DNA from 4 places in the Nocardia sp. NPDC055053 genome. Region 4 is predicted to be linked to each of the others. Evidence: riboswitches for the same ligand, from Rfam matches in the RefSeq annotation. Region 4 holds a riboswitch; each other region holds the start of a gene.

Region 1 (5,082 bases), on a different contig from region 4:
CGGCGATGGCGGCTGCGCCGAGCACATTCGGCGAGCCCGCCTCGTGCCGCTGCGGCGCCGCGGCCCACTCGACCTGTTCCACACCGACTTCGCGCACCGCGCCACCACCGGCCAGGTACGGCGCGCCCGCGTCGAGCCAGTCCCGCTTGCCGACCAGCACACCGGCGCCGAACGGCGCGTACAGCTTGTGCCCGGAGAAGGCGAGATAGTCGATCCCGTTCTCGCGCAAGGAGATCCGGCGATGCGGGGCCAGCTGCGCCGCGTCGACGAGAATCCGCGCGCCACACAGGTGGGCGATGGTGGCCAGCCGCTCCAGCGGCAGCACCTCACCGGTCACATTGGAAGCCCCGGTCACCGCGAGCAACGCGGCGGGCTTGCTGCACAATTCGGCGACGACCCGCCGGATCGTCTCCTCGACGGTGTCGGCGGCCTGCACGACGCGACGCCCGTGCGCAGTCCACGGCAGGAAGTTCGCGTGATGCTCGATATCGAGCACGACGGTCTCGCCGGGCACGCAGCCTGCCAGCAGGTTCAGCGAATCGGTGGTGTTGCGGGTGAACACGACGACCTGGTCGTCACAGGCGTCGACGAACCGGGCGACCGCGCCACGGGAGGCCTCGTAGCACTCGGTGGAGATCCGCGAAGCGTAGCCGGCGCCGCGGTGCACGCTGGCGTAGTACGGCAGCAGCCGCGAAATCCGGTCGGTGACCTGCCGCAACGCGGGCGCGCTCGCCGCGTAGTCGAAGTTGGCGTAGGTGCTTGTCCCGCCTTGCACGAGCGGAACCTGCAGGTCGGCGCCGGACACGGCGGCCAGGGCACAGGTGGGGTCGATTACTGCGGTCATGACGAAATCCCGTCGGCTCAGGGACTCGTTCCCGAAAAGGGTGCTGCGAGTCCGCGCTTGCCGCGCCCACTGCGGACGGCGGCCTGGTCGTCACCCGGAGCACCCCACCGCGGAGGAGGGTTGCCGACCAGCTAGCCGGGGCTTGTCGCTGGTACTCGTGACCTGTTGACGAGAGTGACAGACGATCCCGCGACCTGTCAACCACCCGAATCGCCACGCCCGAACCGAAGCGGCCGGGCGTCGCGAAGATCGGCGCGACAGCCCCACGCCGGAACATCACGCGCGCCGACGACGTAATACCAACGCCCGCAACATGACCGGCCACCCTGAGCACAGGCATTGATTGCCGTCAGGTTGCCCACTACGCAATCACAGCCCAATGATCTGCCCAATCCATGATGGATGACCCAAATGATTGAGTCTCCCCACTATTTGTTAGAGTGGCCGTCATGTCCACGAACACGAACTCCGTCCGCGGCCTGCCGCGCTACCCGGTGTACGCGCTCGGACGGCTCACCAAGGCACTGCACGCCGAGATCGACGTGCCGCTGCGCGATCACTGGGTGCTCACCTTCATCGCGGAGAACGCCGACCTGACACAGAAGAAGGTCGGCGACGCGCTCGGTATCGACCGCAGCGAAGTCGTCCGGCTGGTCGACGCGCTCGAACGCGCAGGCCTGGTAGAGCGCACCCGCGACGGCAAGGACCGCCGCAAGTACCGGCTGCGGATCACCGATGCCGGGCGCAAGCAGTGCAAGCGCACCGACCGCCTCATCGCCGATGCCACCGCGCGGGTGCTCGAGCGGCTCGACGCCGACGAACAGCGCGCACTGCACCGGCTGACGCTCACCGCGCTCGGCGAAATCCCGGAATCGCCGTCGTGATCCGCGCCGCGGCACGCCTCACGGTGCCGTAGCGCCACACCTTCTCCGAGTACCGTTGGCACCTGGTGACCATCCCGTTTGCCCTCCGGTAACCCGACCGTGAAACAACAGACGACACCGATGGGGGTCAACCGATGAGAGGTGGACTGAGCGCCATGCTCGAGCCACGCACTGAGGACCCGGCCGGCCGGTTGCGTGACCCACTGTTGCGCGCCGACCTGGCCGCGCCGCCACGCACCCTGGTGGACATCCTGACCAGCACCGCCCTGGCTCATCCCGGCGCACCCGCCATCGACGACGGCACCGTCGTGCTCAGCTATATGGAACTGATCGCCGCGATCGAGGCCAGGATGGCCGAGCTCACCGCGGCGGGCGTGCGACCGGGCGACCGGGTCGGCGTGCGGATGCCCTCGGGCAGCGCGGCGCTGTACGTGACGATCCTGGCCGCCCTCTACTGCGGCGCCGCCTATGTGCCCGTCGACGCCGACGACCCGGAGGAACGCGCCAGGCTGGTGTTCGGCGAGGCCAGGGTGAGCGCCCTGGCCACCGCCGATGGCATCGAGTCGGCCACCGCCGCCGCTGGACGCGCACCGGCCTCGGACTGGAACACCCTGCCCACCCCCGCCGACGACGCCTGGATCATCTTCACCTCCGGCTCCACCGGCACGCCCAAGGGCGTCGCGGTGACCCACCGCAATGCCGCCGCGTTCGTCGACGCCGAGGCGAGGCTGTTCCTGCAGCACGCGCCGATCGGCCCCGGCGACCGCGTGCTGGCCGGCCTTTCGGTGGCCTTCGACGCCTCCTGCGAGGAGATGTGGCTGGCCTGGCGGCACGGCGCCTGCCTGGTCCCCGCCCCGCGCGACCTGGTCCGCACCGGCGCCGACCTCGGCCCGTGGCTCATGCGCCGGGAGATCAGCATCGTCTCCACCGTCCCGACCCTGGCCGCGACCTGGCCCGCCGTAGCGCTGGACTCGGTGCGGCTGCTCATCTTCGGCGGCGAAGCCGTTCCGCCGGAACTGGCCGAACGACTGGCCGGCGGCGCCGACCGCGAGGTGTGGAACACCTACGGCCCCACCGAGGCCACGGTCGTCGCCTGTGCCGCGCTGCTCGACGGGAAGATGCCGATCCGCATCGGCCTGCCGCTGGACGGCTGGGACCTCACCGTCGTCGACCCGCAGGGCAATCCGGTGCCCGAAGGCGAGACCGGCGAACTCGTCATCGGCGGCGTCGGCCTGGCCCGCTACCTGGACCCGGCCAAGGACGCCGAGAAGTACGCCCCGCTGCCCTCGCTCGGCTGGGAACGCGCCTACCGCAGCGGCGATCTGGTCCGCAACGACCGCGACGGCCTGATCTTCCTCGGCCGCGCCGACGACCAGATCAAGATCGGCGGCAGGCGCATCGAACTCGGCGAGATCGACAACGCCCTGCAGCACCTGCCCGGCGTCAGCGGCGCGGCGGCCGCGATCCGGACGACCAAGGCGGGCAACAAGATCCTGGTCGGCTACCTCACCGGCGCCGGACCCGACTTCGACGTCACGATGGCCAGAAAGATACTGGCCGAACAACTTCCGGCCCCGCTGGTGCCGCGCCTCGCGGTCGTCCCCGACCTGCCGACGCGCACCTCGGGCAAGGTCGACCGCAATGCCCTGCCCTGGCCGCTGCCGAGCACCGACGAACCCACCGAATCCGGCGGCCTCGGCGGCACCGCGGCCTGGGTCGCCGGGCTGTGGGACGCCATCCTCGGCGCCGAAGCCACCGACCTCGATGCCGACTTCTTCGATCTGGGCGGCGGCTCGCTGGCGGCGGCCCAGCTGGTCGGCGCGCTGCGTGAGCAGTATCCGCATGTCACCGTCGCCGACCTCTACGACCATCCGCGCCTCGGCTCGCTCGTCGAGCTGCTCGACGGCAGCGCGCCGGTCGCGGCCGTCGACGCGCGGGTCGTCGCGCCGACTCCGCTGCGCGCGCAGATCACCCAGGTGCTGGCCACGATTCCGCTGACCACCCTCACCGGCCTGCAGTGGGTCACCTGGCTGGCCGTGGTGTCGGCGATCGCGGGCTGGTCCGGTTCGCTGCCGTGGCTGCCGCGGCTGTCCTGGTGGTGGATCGTGCTGGCGTTCGTCCTGTTCATCTCGCCGCTGGGCCGGATGACACTGTGCGTGGCGGGCGCGCGGGTCCTGCTGGCTGGTCTTCAGCCGGGCACCTACCCACGCGGCTCGTCGGTCCACCTGCGACTGTGGGCGGCCGTGCGGCTGTCCGAGGCAAGTGGCGCCGAAAGCCTGTCCGGCGCACCGCTGATGGTGCCGTTCGCCCGTGCGCTCGGCGCGCGGATCGGCAAGGGCGTCGACCTGCACACCCTGCCGCCGGTGACCGGCATGCTCGACCTCGGCGACGGCGCAAGCGTCGAACCCGAGGTGGATCTGTCCGGCTACTGGGTCGACGGCGACGTCGTGCACATCGGCGGCATCACCATCGGCGACGGCGCGGTGATCGGCGCCCGCTCGATCCTGCTGCCCGGCACCAAGATCGGTAAGAAGGCCGAGATCGCCCCCGGGTCCGCGGTGTCGGGCAAGGTCAAGGCCGAACAGGAATGGGCGGGCTCGCCCGCGACGAAGGCAGGCAAGGCGCCGCGCCGCTGGCCCGACCACGCACCGGAACGCGCCAGGCACTGGCTGGTGGTGTTCGGCCTGTCGTCGATGGCGCTGGCCGCGATGCCCGTCCTCGGTCTCGCCGTCGGCGGCACCTTCATCGCCTGGTGGGTCCGCGAGGAGACCACCATCGGCGCCGCCGCGCTGCGCGGCTTCGCGATCCTGCCGGTCGCGACCCTGCTCAGCCTCGGCGTGTACGCCGCCGCCACCGTGATCGCCGTGCGCCTGCTCGGGATCGGCCTGCGCGAGGGCTACCACCCGGTGCGCAGCCGGACCGGCTGGCAGGTGTGGGCGACCGAACGCCTGCTCGACTCGGCGCGCACCTTCCTGTTCCCGCTCTACGCCAGCCTGCTGACCCCGCTGTGGCTGCGCCTGCTCGGCGCGCGGATCGGCAAGAACGTCGAAGCCTCGACGGTGCTGCTGCTGCCCAAGTTCACCGTGGTCGCCGACGGCGCCTTCCTGGCCGACGACACCATGATCGCCAGCTACGAACTCGGCGGCGGCTGGCTGCGGATCGGCGAGGCCAAGGTCGGCAAGCGCGCCTTCCTCGGCAACTCCGGCATGACCGCGGTCGGGCGCCGGGTGCCCAAGAACGGCCTGGTCGCGGTGCTCTCGGCCGCGCCGAGCAAGGCCAAGGCCGGCTCGTCCTGGCTGGGCAGCCCGCCGGTTCGTCTGCGCCGCGCGGCCGAATCCAGCGACACCTCACGCA
Region 2 (5,082 bases), on a different contig from region 4:
GGCGGGTCGCCTGCCCACAGGTCGTCGATCAGCCGGTCGGTCGACACCACGTCGCCGCCCGCGAGCACCAGGCGGGCCAGGAGCGCGCGCTGACGCGGTCCACCCAGATCGGCGGGCCGCTCCCCCACCTCGACCCGCAGCGGACCGAGTACTTCGATGCGTACGGCGGGCGTGCCGCCGTACGGTCCTTCGTCTTCGATACGGTCAATTTACCGGGCGATACGCACCCCCGCGATGCCGATCGCCAGACCCTGGGCGACGGTTCCGGGGATGATCCACCACCCCTCCGCGCCGGGCAGCACCCCCGGCAGCATGGCCGAGACCGTCATGGACAGCGTGCCCAGGATGATCAGCACCCCCGACCAGCGGCCGAACACCGCCGCGGGCCGGATCAGCGCGTACACCGCGAGCAGCACGAACCCGATCAGCAACGCCAGCGACAGCGGCGCCAGCACCGCGGCCGAGGCGTCGGAGATCTCGGCCGCGGTGTGGTGGTCGAGATGGGTGCTGACGAACACCTCGTGATAGGCCCCGATCGGGATCACCACCGCCAGCCCGGCGAACAGCAACCCGTGCGCGAGGGTGAGAAGCTTGCCCGCCCCCTCGTCACCCGGGCGGCGGATGGCCCGAACCAGCGCGGGTAACCCGACCGCCATCAGCACCGCGCCGACGGCGAAGGTGAGATGCGCGGCCGCCCAGGTCGGCGCTTGCTCGGAGGACTCGGCGTGTTCCAGCGGATGCATGAGGTTGCCCGCCGCCCACAGGGCCGCGCCGACGGCCAGGACCAATGCCCTGCCCCGGTCCCGGCTCCCCGGCGGGACGGAGCTCGACGCCGGGTCGACAGGATGCGGCACGGCAGCCACGGTGTTGTTCGCCTCATCGGCGGTCTCGATAGTCATGAGCAGAGCGTGACCGCGGCCGATTGGCGCCCACTTGCGAACGAATTGCGGTCGCCCTGGCCCTTGTGCCGCCGCCCGGCACACACGGGCCCCGCCCGCCGGAAACGGCGTGCGGGGCCCGGTGATCCGAACTCAGACGGCGATCGGCACCCGGGCGGCGTGCTCGTCGCCTTCGATCAGGTTCTCCGGCTTGTCCCTGATCATCACCGCGATCACCACCGCGGCGACGAGGAAGAAGCCGGCGCCGACATAGAACGCCACGTCGTAGCTGTAGATCGAGGCCCGGTCGACGAGGTGGTCGACGGTCGGATTGTCGGTCGCGTAGTTCTTCGCCGCCTGCACCGAGATCGTGGTGAGCAGGGCGGTGCCGACCGCGCCGCCGACCTGCTGGGCCGCATTGAGCAGGGCGCTGGCCACGCCGGAGTCGTCGGCGTCGACCTGATGCAGCGCGACGGCCTGCATGCCGACGAACAGCGGCCCCATACCGAGCGCGATCAGCAGCTGGGCGGGCAGCACGCTCAGCGCGTACCCGTCGCCGTAGCCGAGCTGGGCCAGCCACAGCAGGCCGACGGTGCCGAGCAGCGCGCCGACCACCATCAGCGGGCGCGGGCCGAGCTTGGGCATCAGCGCGCTGGTGACACCCGCCGAGACCGCGATGCCGACCGGGAACGGCAGGAACGCGACGCCCGCTTTCAGCGGCGAGTAGCCCAGGGTGTTCTGGTAGTAGAAGCTCAGGAACAGGAACATCGCGAACATGGCGATCGGGATGAACAGCGCGGCCAGCAGCGCCCCACCCCGGTTGATCTCCCCCGGAATGCGCAGCGGCAGCAGCGGATTCGCCGAGCGCGCCTCGATGACGACGAAGGCGATCAGCAGCGCGGCGCCTGCCCCGAGCAGGCCCAGTGTGCTCGAAGCCAGCCAGCCGTGTTCGGCGGCGCGGCTGAATCCGTAGACGATCGACACCAGCCCGAGCGTCACGGTGACGGCGCCGGGCAGGTCGTAACCGCCGACCCGCGGCACCGGCACATCGCGCACGAGAACCGCCAGCGCGCCGAGCAGCGCGACGATCGCGACCGGCGTGTTCATCAGCAGCGTCCAGCGCCACGACACGTACTCGGTGAGCGCGCCGCCCACGATCAACCCGAACGCGACACCACCCGCCGAGATCCCGGCGAACACCGCGAACGCGCGCGCCCGCTCCTTGACGTCGGTGAATGTCACCGACAACAGCGACAGCGCCGATGGCGCGAGCAGCGCCGCGAACGCGCCCTGCAAGCCGCGCCCGAGGAACAGCTGCAGCCCGTCCTGGGCGAGCCCGGCCAGCGCCGACGCGGCGGCGAAGCCGACCAGGCCGATCAGGAAGATGCGCCTGCGGCCGAGGTAGTCGGCCATCCGCCCGCCGAGCAGCAGCAGGCCGCCGAAGATCAGGGTGTAGGCGGTGAGCGCCCACTGTTTGTCGCCCTCGCTGATGCCGAGGTCTTTCTGGGCGAACGGGAGCGCGATCGTGACGACGGTGGCGTCGAGGATCACCATCAACTGCGCGGAGGCGAGGACGGCCAGCGCCCACCATCGCATCGAACTCTGTTGTGTCTCAGTTGGTTTCGCGTCTATGTCGATGCCGGTCACCACGGACTCCTAGTCACTCGAAGGCTGGCTCAATCCTGGCACCACGAGACAATTGGCGTCAAGAGCAAAATGTCTGACTGCGCCATTTGGCGCGATTGGACAGACAAATCGAGCCGGACGGTAATCTGGAGGGATGCTGGACTCGACCACTCCGATCAGCGCGGACCGGGCGACCGAACCGGCAGGCCTGACCACGGCCGGCCGCGCGCCGACGGGCCTGCGCGAACGCAAGAAGATCCAGACCAAGGCGGCGATCGTCGAGGTCGGGCTGAACCTGTGCGACTCGCAGGGCTTCGACGCGACCACGGTCGAGCAGATCGCCGCGGGCGCCGACGTCTCCCCGCGCACGGTCAACCGCTACTTCCCGATGAAGGAAGACATCGTGCTCGCCCCGATCGACGACTTCGGGGTCACCGTCGCCGCCGCGCTCGGCGAGCAACCGCGCACCGGCAACGAACTCGGGGCGCTGTGCGGCGCCTATCTGCAGGTCATCGACGCCGAGGCCGACGCCGACGGCATCCGGTTCCTGCGCCAGTTCCTGCAGATGCAGCGGATCATGCGAACCAGCCAGGCCGTGAACGCCCGCGCGCTCGAATACGCGGAGAAGAAGAACGTCGCGGTCTGCACGCAACTCGCCGAGCGGATGGCGACCACGCCGGACGACTTCTCGGTCCGGATGGTCGCGGGCACCTGGCAGATGCTGTGTCACCTGTCGCTGGCCGCCATCGAGGACGAGCTGCTCGGCTCGACACCGGAAGCCGCCGCCGGGGTGACCAGGAGCGCCGTCCTGCGCGCCTACCACGAACTTCGCCGCGTCTGCGGCGCACCGGCCGACCGCGACACGCCAGGGGTCGGCACACCGGCGGCGGAGTGATCCAGGCGACGAAACCGGGGGAAGTTTCCGCGCTGACCCGATGGCCGGTTAACATGACGGCAAGGTCATGAGTACCAGCGCCAAGCCCCGGCTCGCTGGTCGGCAACCCTCCAGCTGCGGTGGGGTGCTCCGGGTGATGACCGGGCTCTCGAAGGTCGAGAGCAAGCGCGCATCGCAGGAGGCCCCCATGTGTTGTTGTCCGTCGATCCGACCCAGCTGACGCGAGACACCGGCAAACAATCCTGGAGCATTTCATGACCGACTCTGCCCTGCCCGAGAACTGGTCCTTCGAGACCAAGCAGATCCACGCGGGCCAGGCACCCGACGCGAGCACCAACGCGCGGGCACTGCCGATCTACCAGACCACCTCCTACACCTTCCGCGACACCGACCACGCCGCCGCGCTGTTCGGTCTCGCCGAACCGGGCAACATCTACACCCGGATCATGAACCCAACCCAGGACGCGGTCGAGCAGCGCATCGCCGCGCTCGAGGGTGGCGTCGCGGCGCTGCTGCTGGCCTCGGGCCAGGCCGCCGAGACCTACGCGATCCTGAACCTGGCCAGTGCCGGTGACCACATCGTGTCGAGCCCGCACCTCTACGGCGGCACGTACAACCTGTTCCACTACTCGCTGCCCAAGCTCGGCATCGAGGTCTCCTTCGTCGAGGATCCCGACGACCTGGCGCAGTGGCAGGCCGCCATCCGGCCCAACACCAAGGCCTTCTACGGCGAGACCATCGCCAACCCGAGCAGCGCCGTGTTCGACATCCCCGGCATCGCCGAGGTGGCGCACAAGGCGGGCATCCCGCTGATCGTCGACAACACCGTCGCGACTCCGTACCTGATCCAGCCGCTGGCCCACGGCGCCGACATCGTCGTGCACTCGGCCACGAAGTACCTGGGCGGGCACGGCGCCGCGGTCGCGGGCGCGATCGTCGACGGTGGCACCTTCGACTGGACCGTGCGCGACGCCGACGGCAACGCGCGCTTCCCCGGTTTCACCGAGCCCGATCCCAGCTACCACGGCGCGGTGTTCGCCGACCTGGGCGCGCCCGCCTTCGCGCTGAAGGCCCGCGTGCAGCTGCTGCGCGATCTGGGTGCGGCGGTGTCGCCGTTCAACGCGTTCCTCATCGCCCAGGGCATCGAGACGCTGAGCCTGCGGGTCGAACGGCACGTGTCCAATGCCGAGGCCGTGGCGAAGTTCGTCGCCGAGCAGCCGGGCGTCGAGGCCGTGTACTACGCGGGTCTGGAGACCTCGCCCTGGTACGCGCGGGCCAAGCAGCTCGCGCCCAAGGGCGCGGGCGCGATCGTCGCGTTCGAGCTGCGCGGCGGTGTCGACGCGGGCAAGAAGTTCGTGGACGCGTTAAGCCTGCACAGCCATGTCGCTAACATCGGTGATGTGCGTTCTCTCGTGATTCACCCGGCATCGACCACGCACTCGCAGTTGACGCCCGAAGAGCAACTGGCCTCCGGCGTCACTCCGGGGCTGGTCCGGCTCGCCGTCGGCATCGAGGGAATCGACGACATCCTGGCCGATCTGCGCGCGGGTTTCGCGGCGGCGACGACGTGACTGTGAGCACCGAATCGCCGATCGCCCGTCCCGCAACCGGTGTGGCCCTGCTGCCACCGCCGGACGGGCGACTCGGCGTGGTCGCCATCGGGGACGTGTCGCTGGAGAACGG
Region 3 (4,543 bases), on a different contig from region 4:
CGCTGTGCGGCGGCCCCTCCTCGAGGTCGGGGCGTGTGGGCCAGGAGTGGTGGAGCGCGGGCTATTCGATGACCGGCAGCGGGCGGGTGTGCGCGCCGGCGCCGGGCAGCTGGTTGCGTGGGATCGGTACGGTCGGATTGTCGGTGCGCCGGATCGGCATCGTCGGCATCGGGTCGGTCACCGCGCGCTCGATGGCGGGCAGCCGGTAGGCCTCGCGTGCGTTGTCCTCGAGCACCGCGTGCAGATCGGCGCCGACGACCTGGCAGATCAGGTCGACATCGGCCTCATCGAACGGCCTGCCGGCGCGGGTGCCGGGCAGGTCGGTGCCGAACATGAGCGCACCGGGATTGACCGCGTGGATCCGGCGCAGCGTCTCGGCCACGTCCATGTCGACCCTGCCGAAACCGGTCGCCTTCACCCTGGCGCCGCGATCCACCAGATCGAGCAGGTAGGGCAGGCCCTCCTCGGACATGCCGAGATGGTCGATCGAGAGCGCGGGCAGCTTCGAGATCACCGGCTGTAGCGAGGCCAGCATCTGCCCGTCGATGTAGAGCTCCACGTGCCAGCCGGCCAGCTCGTGCGCGCGCAGCGCCTGCAGGGTCATCTCGGTGATGTCGGCGGCGGCGCGCTTGAGGTTGAACCGCAGGGCGCGTACACCCGCGCGGTCCAGCTCGATGATCTCGTCGTCGGTGGCGTCCAGATCCAGCCGGGTGACCCCGACCCAGCCGTCCCCGAGTTCGGCCAGCGCGGCCTTCAGGTACGACTGGTCGGATCCCTGGAACGACGCGCTGACCACCGCACCACCGCGAACATCGAAGTGCGCCATGCGCTTTCGATAGTCGGCGATGGTGTAGGGGTCAGGCAGGTAGCCTTCGTTCTCGATCAGCGGGAACCGCGGATCGATGATGTGGACGTGGGCATCGAACACTTGTACAGAATGCCTCGAGTTCGGCGGATTAGAACAGTCCAGTGGCCGTAGAACAGAAAAGCCGGTGGGTTGCAGAACGTGGCGTCCTGTCACCCACCGGCCTCTGGGAGTCCGATCCTAGACCTTGTTCGGCTCGGAGGCGCGCAGCATATCCTCGCGCTCCACGACCTTCACGCGCTCACGGCCTTCGGGCTCGCCGAGGGCGCGCTCGTGCGCGTCGAGGCGGTACCAGCCCGCCCACGTGGTGAACGGGATGCCCTTGCCCTCGAGGAACGTGGTGACCGCGTCCAGCTCGGGCTGCGGCGCCGGGGCGAAGTCCTTGGCGTCGTCGAGCAGGCAGGCGATGGTCTCGTTGGCGTCGCCCTTGGTGTGGCCGATGAGGCCGACCGGGCCGCGCTTGATCCAGCCGGTCACGTAGGTGGACGGCATGAAACGGGCCGAGCCCTCGGCGGTCTCGTCGGCGATCACGCGACCGGCCTCGTTCGGCACGGTGCCCGCCTGATCGTCGAACGGCAGCTGGGTGACGTTCTGCGACAGGTAGCCCACCGCGCGGTAGATCGCCTGCACGTCCCACTGCTTGAACTCGCCAGTGCCCTTGACGTTGCCGGTGCCGTCGAGCTGGGTGCGCTCGGTCTTGAGCCCGACGACCTTGCCGTCTTCGCCGATGATCTCGGCCGGGGATTCGAAGAAGTGCAGGAACAGCTTGTGCGGGCGGCCGCCGTGATCGCGGATGGCCCACTGCTCCAAGGTGTTGGCGACCATGTCGACCTGCTTGGAGTTACGGCGCGCGGCCTCGGAGCCCTCGTCGTAGTCGATGTCCTCGGGGTTGACGATGACCTCGATCGTCGGCGAGTGATCCAGTTCGCGCAGTTCCAAAGGCGTGAACTTGGCTTGGGCCGGGCCACGACGTCCGAAGACGTGGACCTCGACGGCCTTGTTCTCCTTGAGCCCCTTGTAGACGTTCGGCGGGATCTCGGTCGGCAGCAGTTCGTCACCGGTCTTGGCCAGCACGCGCGCCACATCGAGGGCGACGTTGCCGACGCCGAGGACGGCGACCTTCTCCGCGTCCAGCGGCCACGAGCGCGGCACGTCCGGGTGTCCGTCGTACCAGGACACGAAGTCGGCGGCACCGTAGGAGCCGTCGAGGTCGATGCCAGGGATCGGCAGGGCCCGGTCGGCGTTGGCGCCGGTGGAGAAGATCACCGCGTCGTAGAACTGGCGCAGATCATCCAGGGTGATGTCGGTGCCGTAGTCGATGTTGCCGAGCAGCCGCACCTGGTCCTTGTCGAGGACCTTGTGCAGGGCGGTGATGATGCCCTTGATGCGCGGGTGGTCGGGCGCGACGCCGTAGCGGATCAGGCCGAAGGGCGCGGGCATGCGCTCGTAGAGGTCGATGCTCACGTCGGCATCGGACTTCATCAAGGCGTCGGCGGCGTAGATACCGGCCGGTCCTGCGCCCACGATCGCAATGCGGAGCGGGCGGGTCGCTGCACTCTGTTCGGTCATTTTCTACGCGCACCCTTTGGTCGAGAACTGTTGACGGCGTCAATTTAGCTTAGGCTAAGTTGGCGATCCGGCGGCTGGCAGCTGCCTTCGACGTCGGCAGCAGGCCGCATTCGAAGGCGATTCTATCTGCGGCGTTGTGGCCACCCGGCGCGCGGTGCGGTTGCCCGCGCCCGGTCTGTCAGGATTACAGCATGAACGAGGAACAATCAGGCTCGGAAGACCAGCCCATCGTGGTGGATCAGACCGACAAGCGTTCCGTCGTCCCGTTCGTAGCGGCCGCGGTGATCGCGGTGGTCGTGCTCATCGGCATCGTGCTCGGTGGGCTGCTCTCACCCGCTGAGAAAAATGTCACAGAGGCCGACCGGCTCACGGCCGCCGTCTCCAACTATATCGACGCGCGCTCGCGCAGTGAGCTGCGTCCGCCGCCCGGTGTCGCGTGCCCCGGCTTCGACGAGGAGAAATCCGGCCTCTCCGAACGGCTCGGCGGCCCGAAATCGGCCGTGACGATCGACAAGAAGGGTTTCGACAAGGCGACCGTCAACGGCGACCGCGCCAAGATCGACGCCACCGTGCAGATCGGCGACACGTCGTCCACCAGCACCTGGAACCTGACCCGGGTCGACGGCGCCTGGCTGGTCTGCACACCATGAACCGTTTGACACGGTGACCTGTGCCGGGGCAATCTCAGTTCGCAAGGTCATGAGTACCAGTACCAAGCCCCGGCTCGCTGGTCGGCAACCCTCCTCCGCGGTGGGGTGCTCCGGGTGACGACCTGGCCGTGCGCCGGACAACCGCCACGGCAAGAGCGGATTCACGCAGGAGGTTTCGACATGACTTACGCCGGCGACATCACCCCTGAGAAGGCGTGGGAGATCCTGACCGAGCATCCGGGCGCGGTGCTGGTCGACGTGCGCACCGAAGGTGAGTGGGCACACATCGGCATCCCCGACACCAGCTCCATCGAGCGCCCGGCCCACTTCATCGAGTGGGTCGACGGCACCGGAACCCGCAACCCGAACTTCGGCGCCGAGCTAGAGCAGGCGCTGGCCGGGCGGCCGGACGACGCGCCCGTGGTGTTCCTGTGTCGCTCCGGTCAGCGCTCCATCGGCGCCGCGACCGTGGCGACCGCGGCGGGCATCGCCCCGTCCTACAACGTGCTCGACGGTTTCGAGGGCGGCCCCGACGCGTTCGGGCAGCGCGGCAGCACCGGCTGGCGCGCGGTCGGCCTGCCGTGGCGTCAGGCATAAGGAGAAACGCATGATCACCGGTGGTTCGTTCGACAAGCCACTGCCCGAGGGCGTCGGCCCGGCCACCCTCGGTGTCCGCGGCGGCCTGCGCCGCTCCGGCTTCGAGGAGACCTCCGAGGCGCTGTACCTGACCTCGGGATTCGTCTACGAGAGCGCCGAGGCCGCCGAGGCCTCGTTCACCGGCGAGGTCGAGCACTTCGTCTACTCCCGCTACGGCAACCCGACCGTGGCGATGTTCGAGGAGCGCATCCGGCTGCTCGACGGCGCCGAGGCCGCGTTCGCGACCGCCTCCGGCATGTCCGCGGTGTTCACCGCGCTCGGCGCGCTGCTGAAGGCGGGCGATCGCCTCGTCGCCGCGCGCAGCCTGTTCGGCTCGTGCTTCGTGGTGTGCAACGAGATCCTGCCGCGCTGGGGTGTCGAGACCGTCTTCGTCGACGGTGACGACCTCGAGCAGTGGGAGCAGGCGCTCTCGGTGCCCACCCAGGCCGTGTTCTTCGAGACCCCGGCCAACCCGATGCAGACCCTTGTCGACGTCCGCAAGGTCACCGAGCTCGCGCACGCCGCGGGCGCGAAGGTGGTGCTGGACAACGTCTTCGCCACCCCGCTGCTACAGCGCGGCTTCGAACTCGGCGCCGACGTGGTCGTCTACTCCGGCACCAAGCACATCGACGGTCAGGGCCGCGTCCTCGGCGGCGCCATCCTCGGCTCCAAGGACTACATCGACGGCCCCGTCAAGAACCTGATGCGCCACACCGGCCCCGCCCTGAGCCCGTTCAACGCCTGGACCCTGCTCAAGGGCCTGGAGACGATGCCGCTGCGCGTGCGCCAGTCCACCGAATCGGCACTGAAGGTCGCCCAGTTC
Region 4 (5,082 bases):
GATGTCCACGATCAGGGCGCGGAATCCGGTGACTTCACGGCTGCCGCGCGCAGCGCTCCGATCGCCGCGCTGCTCGACGAGCTGGACCTGTCGCAGGTGACTGTGGTCGGTCATTCGTTCGGCGCGGAGATCGCTCTCGAACTCGCCGGCTCGCCGCGGGTGGCGCGGGTCGTAGTGGTCGGCCAGGCGCCGGACTATCACATCGCTGCGATCCCGTCCGTGGCGAAGTGGGTGGTCCGGCCATGGTCGGTCCGGCTGGCGCAACGCTGGACGCCCGGCCTGGTGATCCGGCTGGCCAACCGGACCGTGTTCGCGCCGCGCTTCCGCTACGCCTCCGCGCCCGGCCTGGCCGACGCGATGGTTCGGGACTTCCGAACCGCGGTGCCGGGCGGTCTCGCCTATGCGGCCGGTGCGCGAGCTGACGACCTCGCCGCACATCCGCTCGACGAGCGGGTCGCCGCACTCGACCTCCCGGTCCTTGCCGTGCACGGCAGGCACGACTACCTCTACGACAGCACGGCCACCCTGGACCGCTACGCCGCGGCCGGCGCGCGCACCCACCTCGTCGAGCACGCGGGTCACTCGCCGCAGATCGAGCAGCCGGACGAATTCGTCGCCGTCCTCAGGGAATTCGTCGACGGGGCCTGACTCAGAACCCGTCGACCGCCGACACCACGAACGTCCCGGGCGAACCCGCATCACCCATCGGCCCACCCTTGTCGAACTGTGACGACACGATCAGCGCCCGATCGCCCGAGTGCACCATCGTCGTGGGGATATTCAGTGCGGGATCATGGAATTCGCGATCACGCGTAGCGGCGGTACCGCGGTCGGTGACGGTCCAGCGGCTGACAGTGTTCTCGGTGTTGTGGACTACCCACAGCGTGTTGTCGCGCAGTTCCATGCCGTCGCCGTGGCGCACGTCGCCGCCGGTCAGCGCGACCTTGCGGATCGGCTCGGCGCCGGTCAGGTCGATCCGGTACAGCTCGCCCGCCGACATCGCGACGACGAGCAGATACGTGCCCGCCTGATCGGCGACGATCCCGTTCAGCTCGAAGGTCTTCGCATCGCGCGGTCCGAGCACCGGGCTCAGGTCGTAGGCGACCCCCAATTCACCATGGCCCGAGGCCATCTGGTCTGGAGTGACCCGATAGACGACATTGCGGACACTGTCGGTCAGATAGCCGCTCCCGTCGGCACCGAAGTCGAGATCGTTGACGAAACGCGGCGCGGCGCCCGGCACGTCGAACCGGGCCAGCAGCGCGCGGGAACCGGTGTCGTACACCGCGACTCCCACGCCCGAATCGATCACCCACAGCCTGCCGTCCCGGTCGACCCGCACTCCGTTGGCCGTCTTGCGGCCGTCCGCGCCCGCGGGCAGGAACACCTCCGCGCGCTCGGCGCCCGCGGCCGCCCGGTAGACCGTGCCGTCGGCGAACGAGCCGACATAGCTGTCGCCGGAGCGAGCGTCCAGTGCGATGCCCTCGGGATACACGGCATCGCCGGGCAGCTCGAAGGCGGTGCTCAACGCCGGCGCGGTGTCGGTTCCGCACGACGTAGCGGACAGGCAGGCGACGGCCAGTGCGATGGTGGCGCTGGTCCTGATCATGATGAAGCCTCTCAGTGATGTAATGCCAGACATCAAGTGATGGGCAGAAATGTAGATTAGAGCTCTAATGATCGTCAAGGGCATTACATGATGACGGACGGATACCATGCACGCATGACGTCCATGCCCGCCGCCGAGAGGCTCGGCACGTATATCAAGCGCGCCGAGCAGTCCCTGATCGCGGCGAAGACCGCCGCGCTGAAGCCGGCCGGGCTGACCGTCCCGCAGTACAGCGCCCTGCTACACCTCGCGGAGAACCCCGGCATCTCCGCCGCCGCGCTGGCCCGGCTGGCTGGGGTCACGCCACCGACCATGAACACCGTCCTGACCAACCTCCAGGACCGTGGCCTGGTCGAGCGCACGCCGCACGAATGGCACAAGAACGTGCTCGAGACCCGGCTGACCGAGGCGGGCCGCGAGGTGACCGCCGCGGGTGACGTGCGCGCGGTCGCCGTGGAACGCGATCTCGCGGCGCGGTTCACCGCCGAGGAACTGGCGACCGTGACGGCGCTGCTCACGCGGACGGCGGAGGCGCTCGACGAGATCCGCGCAGACCTGCCCTGACAGTCCGGCAACGCCGAGAGCCCGCCGGATCATCCGGCGGGCTCTCGGGGTTTGTGCAGGTCAGCGCTCTGCGACAGCCTTGACCTTGCTGAGGGTTTCGTTCATGCCCGCGACCAGGTCGGCCTCGAACTTCTCCTCACCACCGAGGGCGACCTTGATCGTCCCGCGCAGCCACGCCGGCACGCCCTTGACGGGGTCGACGGTGCGGGTTTCGACAACGCGGGTGCCGGTGGCGGTCGGCTGGAGCTCGTAGCGCCACACCGTGCGGTTCTCGTTCATCCGGAACGCGAAGGACTTGCTTGGCTCGTAGCTCACGATGCGCGAGGTGGTCGGGTACACCTTCCAGCCGACCTTGTTCAGATTGACGGTGTAGGCGCCGTCGCGGACCCCACCGACGGCGATCATCTTCAGCGTGGTCGGGCTGAGCTCGGGCATGCGGCGCAGGTCGGCCAGGATCGACCACACCTTCTCCGGCGCTGCGGCGATGTCGATGCTGGCTTCGAGATTGTTCGGCAACGGTGCCTCCGGTGGGTGTGACGGACTGTCACGCACAGCATAGGCATCGTCGACCAGGGGATCTTCCGCCCGTGGTCGGATTTTTCGCAACCTGGTCGCAACACTGTTCAAAAGTTCTGCGCCCGAATAATTTTCGTTCGACGGTCACGAGTTCCAGCTTCGAGCCCCGGCTTGCTGGGCGGCAACCCTCCATCGGGGGCGGGGTGCTCCGGGTGACGACCGGATGGCGGGGAGTTCCCACCCGCCATAAGCGTCCTTCTGGAGGTTCTATCCATGTCTGTTGTCCAACTCGACTCCGCCACCCGTGCCCCGGAAACGGTGGCGACCACCTTCGTCGTGGTCGCCGACCGGTTTCTCGGAATCTCCGCGGACGACCGGGTGCACACCGTGTCGGGACTCGTCGCCCTGTTGCGCGGCGGCCGTCTCACCGATCGGGAGTTGACGGTGCACCTGGGGCAGGGCATCACCCGGCACGATCTCGATTACCTCGAGCATGTCGCGCAGACCGCCGGGGCCCGGCTGCGGGTGGTCGGCGAGATCGCCGAACCGGCCCGCCGCCATCACGTGCACAAGTACCAGCATTCCAATGTGCTGTTGGCCGGGCTGACCAGGGAGAACGAGAACGTCTTCCGCGCCGACCTGCGCCTCGACAGCGACAACGAACTGCTGCTCGACCATCAGACCGGTGAGCACGTGCAGGGCATCGTGGTGATCGAGGCGGTGCGCCAGCTGTTCCTGGCCGCGTTCGAACTCGAATACGGCGTGCGCAGGCCGCAGGAGCACTTCTACATCGTGTGGAACAACGTGGACCTGCGGTTCACCTCGTTCCTGTTCCCGCTGCCCGCGACCCTGCACGCCCGGCTCACGCCGGTCTCGGTGGACGATCCCGGCAAGCTGCAGTTCGTCATCGAGACCGAGGTGCGTCAATTCGGCAAGACCGTGGCCGGCTCGCGCATCGAGTTCACCGCGCTGCCCAACGACCGCATCGCGCAGATCGAGCGAGCCAAGGCGGCCAAGGCGGTCACCGCGCACCTGGCGGAGTCGGCATGAGCGTGGCGTTCTTCGATGTCGACGAAACGTTGATCACCGTCAAGAGCATGTTCGCGTTCCTGCGGCACTGGCTCACCGAGCGCGGTGACGACGGCAGCGAGTACGCGCGCATCACCGGCGAGATCAAACAGCTGGCGGCAGCGGGCACTCCGCGCGAGGAGATCAACCGCCACTACTACCGGATCTATCGCGGAGTCGAGTACGCCGCGCTCGATGAGTCGGGGCAGCGCTGGTTCGACACCTTCGCCGCGGATGGCGCGCCGTTCTATCTCGATACCTTGGAAGCACTGCGCGCACATCATGATTCAGGCGTTCGCACCGTCCTGCTCTCCGGATCGTTCGCACCGGCGATCGCTCCGGTGGCCGCCGCGGTCGGTGCCGATCACATCATCGCCACCGAGCCGGTGCTCGACGAACACGGCTCGCTGACCGGCGAGGTCCACCGGCCGATGATCGGCGATGCCAAAGGCGAAGCGGTGGTGGCCTACCTGCGCGAACACGGCATCAGCCCCGACGACACCTGGGGCTACGGCGACCACAGCACCGACCTACCCTTCCTGTGGATCGTCGCGCACCCCTTCCACCGCGGCGACGACCCGCACCTGCTGGCCGCCGCGACCGCTGCCTGGCGCAGACTGGGCGACCGTGTCGGCGACGCGAACGGCATCGAAATCTCCGGCGATCGAAAAGTGGTATCCACGTGGTGAAACGGCTCTACGACCTGACCCCGACCACCCAGGGTCCGCTCTACCCACCCAGCGAAATCGTGGACGCCGACGGCGATTTCCTCGTCGTCGGCTTCCTCAACGAGGCGGGCCCCGACGGCACGGTGACGCGTCGATGGGGACGTGCTGTCGTCGCGGCCGACACCCCGCTGCCCGCCTTCGGCGAGAACCTGCCGTACCGCGTGATTCGTGAACTCCCCGAGAAGCTTTCGATCGACGACGCGAATCTGGTCCTGCACACGCTGCCCTTGCCCCTGCCCGCACACAACTACCCGATGGTCTTCGCTCCCGACCAGCTCCCGAACGCGGGGGAGGTGGTGCGACCGAGCTACCCCTTCCACGAGGTGCCGATCCCGGACCTGCGCCCCGAGGACGGCCGCAAACTCACCGAACCGATCACCCTCGGCCGCTGGCTGGAAGCGCGCGGCACGGTGGAGGTCGCGATCAGCGACGACGAGCACCACGGCGAATTCCATTTCGAACTCAGCGGATTGATCCCCGATTCCCTCTACACGATCATGTCCTTGCGCTCAGGCGACCTGAACCCGGCCGCACCCACCCGCCCCGGCCCACTCGGTGTCCCCAATGTCTTCATCACGACCGCCGACGGCACCGCCA

Evidence for each region. A riboswitch is a leader RNA that binds a small molecule or an ion and turns the genes downstream of it on or off. The one in region 4 is predicted to bind S-adenosylmethionine.
Region 1: it holds a riboswitch for S-adenosylmethionine, as region 4 does, so the genes downstream of both, ACWF82_RS30180 (aminotransferase class V-fold PLP-dependent enzyme) here and ACWF82_RS29905 (AfsA-related hotdog domain-containing protein) in region 4, are expected to answer to the same signal.
Region 2: it holds a riboswitch for S-adenosylmethionine, as region 4 does, so the genes downstream of both, ACWF82_RS26810 (bifunctional o-acetylhomoserine/o-acetylserine sulfhydrylase) here and ACWF82_RS29905 (AfsA-related hotdog domain-containing protein) in region 4, are expected to answer to the same signal.
Region 3: it holds a riboswitch for S-adenosylmethionine, as region 4 does, so the genes downstream of both, ACWF82_RS24890 (rhodanese-like domain-containing protein) here and ACWF82_RS29905 (AfsA-related hotdog domain-containing protein) in region 4, are expected to answer to the same signal.

Annotation. Positions count from the first base shown of each region.
Region 1 is NZ_JBSGVD010000043.1:37,688-42,769, reverse strand. It holds gene ACWF82_RS30180 (aminotransferase class V-fold PLP-dependent enzyme) at 1-844, opposite strand, end outside; SAM riboswitch class IV at 893-1,007, opposite strand; gene ACWF82_RS30175 (MarR family winged helix-turn-helix transcriptional regulator) at 1,294-1,728, shown strand; gene ACWF82_RS30170 (Pls/PosA family non-ribosomal peptide synthetase) at 1,884-5,082, shown strand, end outside.
Region 2 is NZ_JBSGVD010000032.1:54,671-59,752, forward strand. It holds gene ACWF82_RS26790 (BTAD domain-containing putative transcriptional regulator) at 1-128, opposite strand, end outside; gene ACWF82_RS26795 (hypothetical protein) at 210-899, opposite strand; gene ACWF82_RS26800 (MFS transporter) at 1,032-2,525, opposite strand; gene ACWF82_RS26805 (TetR family transcriptional regulator) at 2,659-3,399, shown strand; SAM riboswitch class IV at 3,463-3,573, shown strand; gene ACWF82_RS26810 (bifunctional o-acetylhomoserine/o-acetylserine sulfhydrylase) at 3,654-4,970, shown strand; gene metX (homoserine O-acetyltransferase MetX) at 4,967-5,082, shown strand, end outside.
Region 3 is NZ_JBSGVD010000028.1:88-4,630, forward strand. It holds gene ACWF82_RS24875 (amidohydrolase family protein) at 62-928, opposite strand; gene ACWF82_RS24880 (FAD-dependent oxidoreductase) at 1,046-2,434, opposite strand; gene ACWF82_RS24885 (Rv0361 family membrane protein) at 2,626-3,084, shown strand; SAM riboswitch class IV at 3,130-3,246, shown strand; gene ACWF82_RS24890 (rhodanese-like domain-containing protein) at 3,265-3,681, shown strand; gene ACWF82_RS24895 (O-succinylhomoserine sulfhydrylase) at 3,692-4,543, shown strand, end outside.
Region 4 is NZ_JBSGVD010000042.1:29,675-34,756, reverse strand. It holds gene ACWF82_RS29925 (alpha/beta fold hydrolase) at 1-648, shown strand, start outside; gene ACWF82_RS29920 (SMP-30/gluconolactonase/LRE family protein) at 650-1,609, opposite strand; gene ACWF82_RS29915 (MarR family winged helix-turn-helix transcriptional regulator) at 1,724-2,173, shown strand; gene ACWF82_RS29910 (SRPBCC family protein) at 2,234-2,689, opposite strand; SAM riboswitch class IV at 2,832-2,948, shown strand; gene ACWF82_RS29905 (AfsA-related hotdog domain-containing protein) at 2,963-3,739, shown strand; gene ACWF82_RS29900 (HAD family hydrolase) at 3,736-4,446, shown strand; gene ACWF82_RS29895 (hypothetical protein) at 4,443-5,082, shown strand, end outside.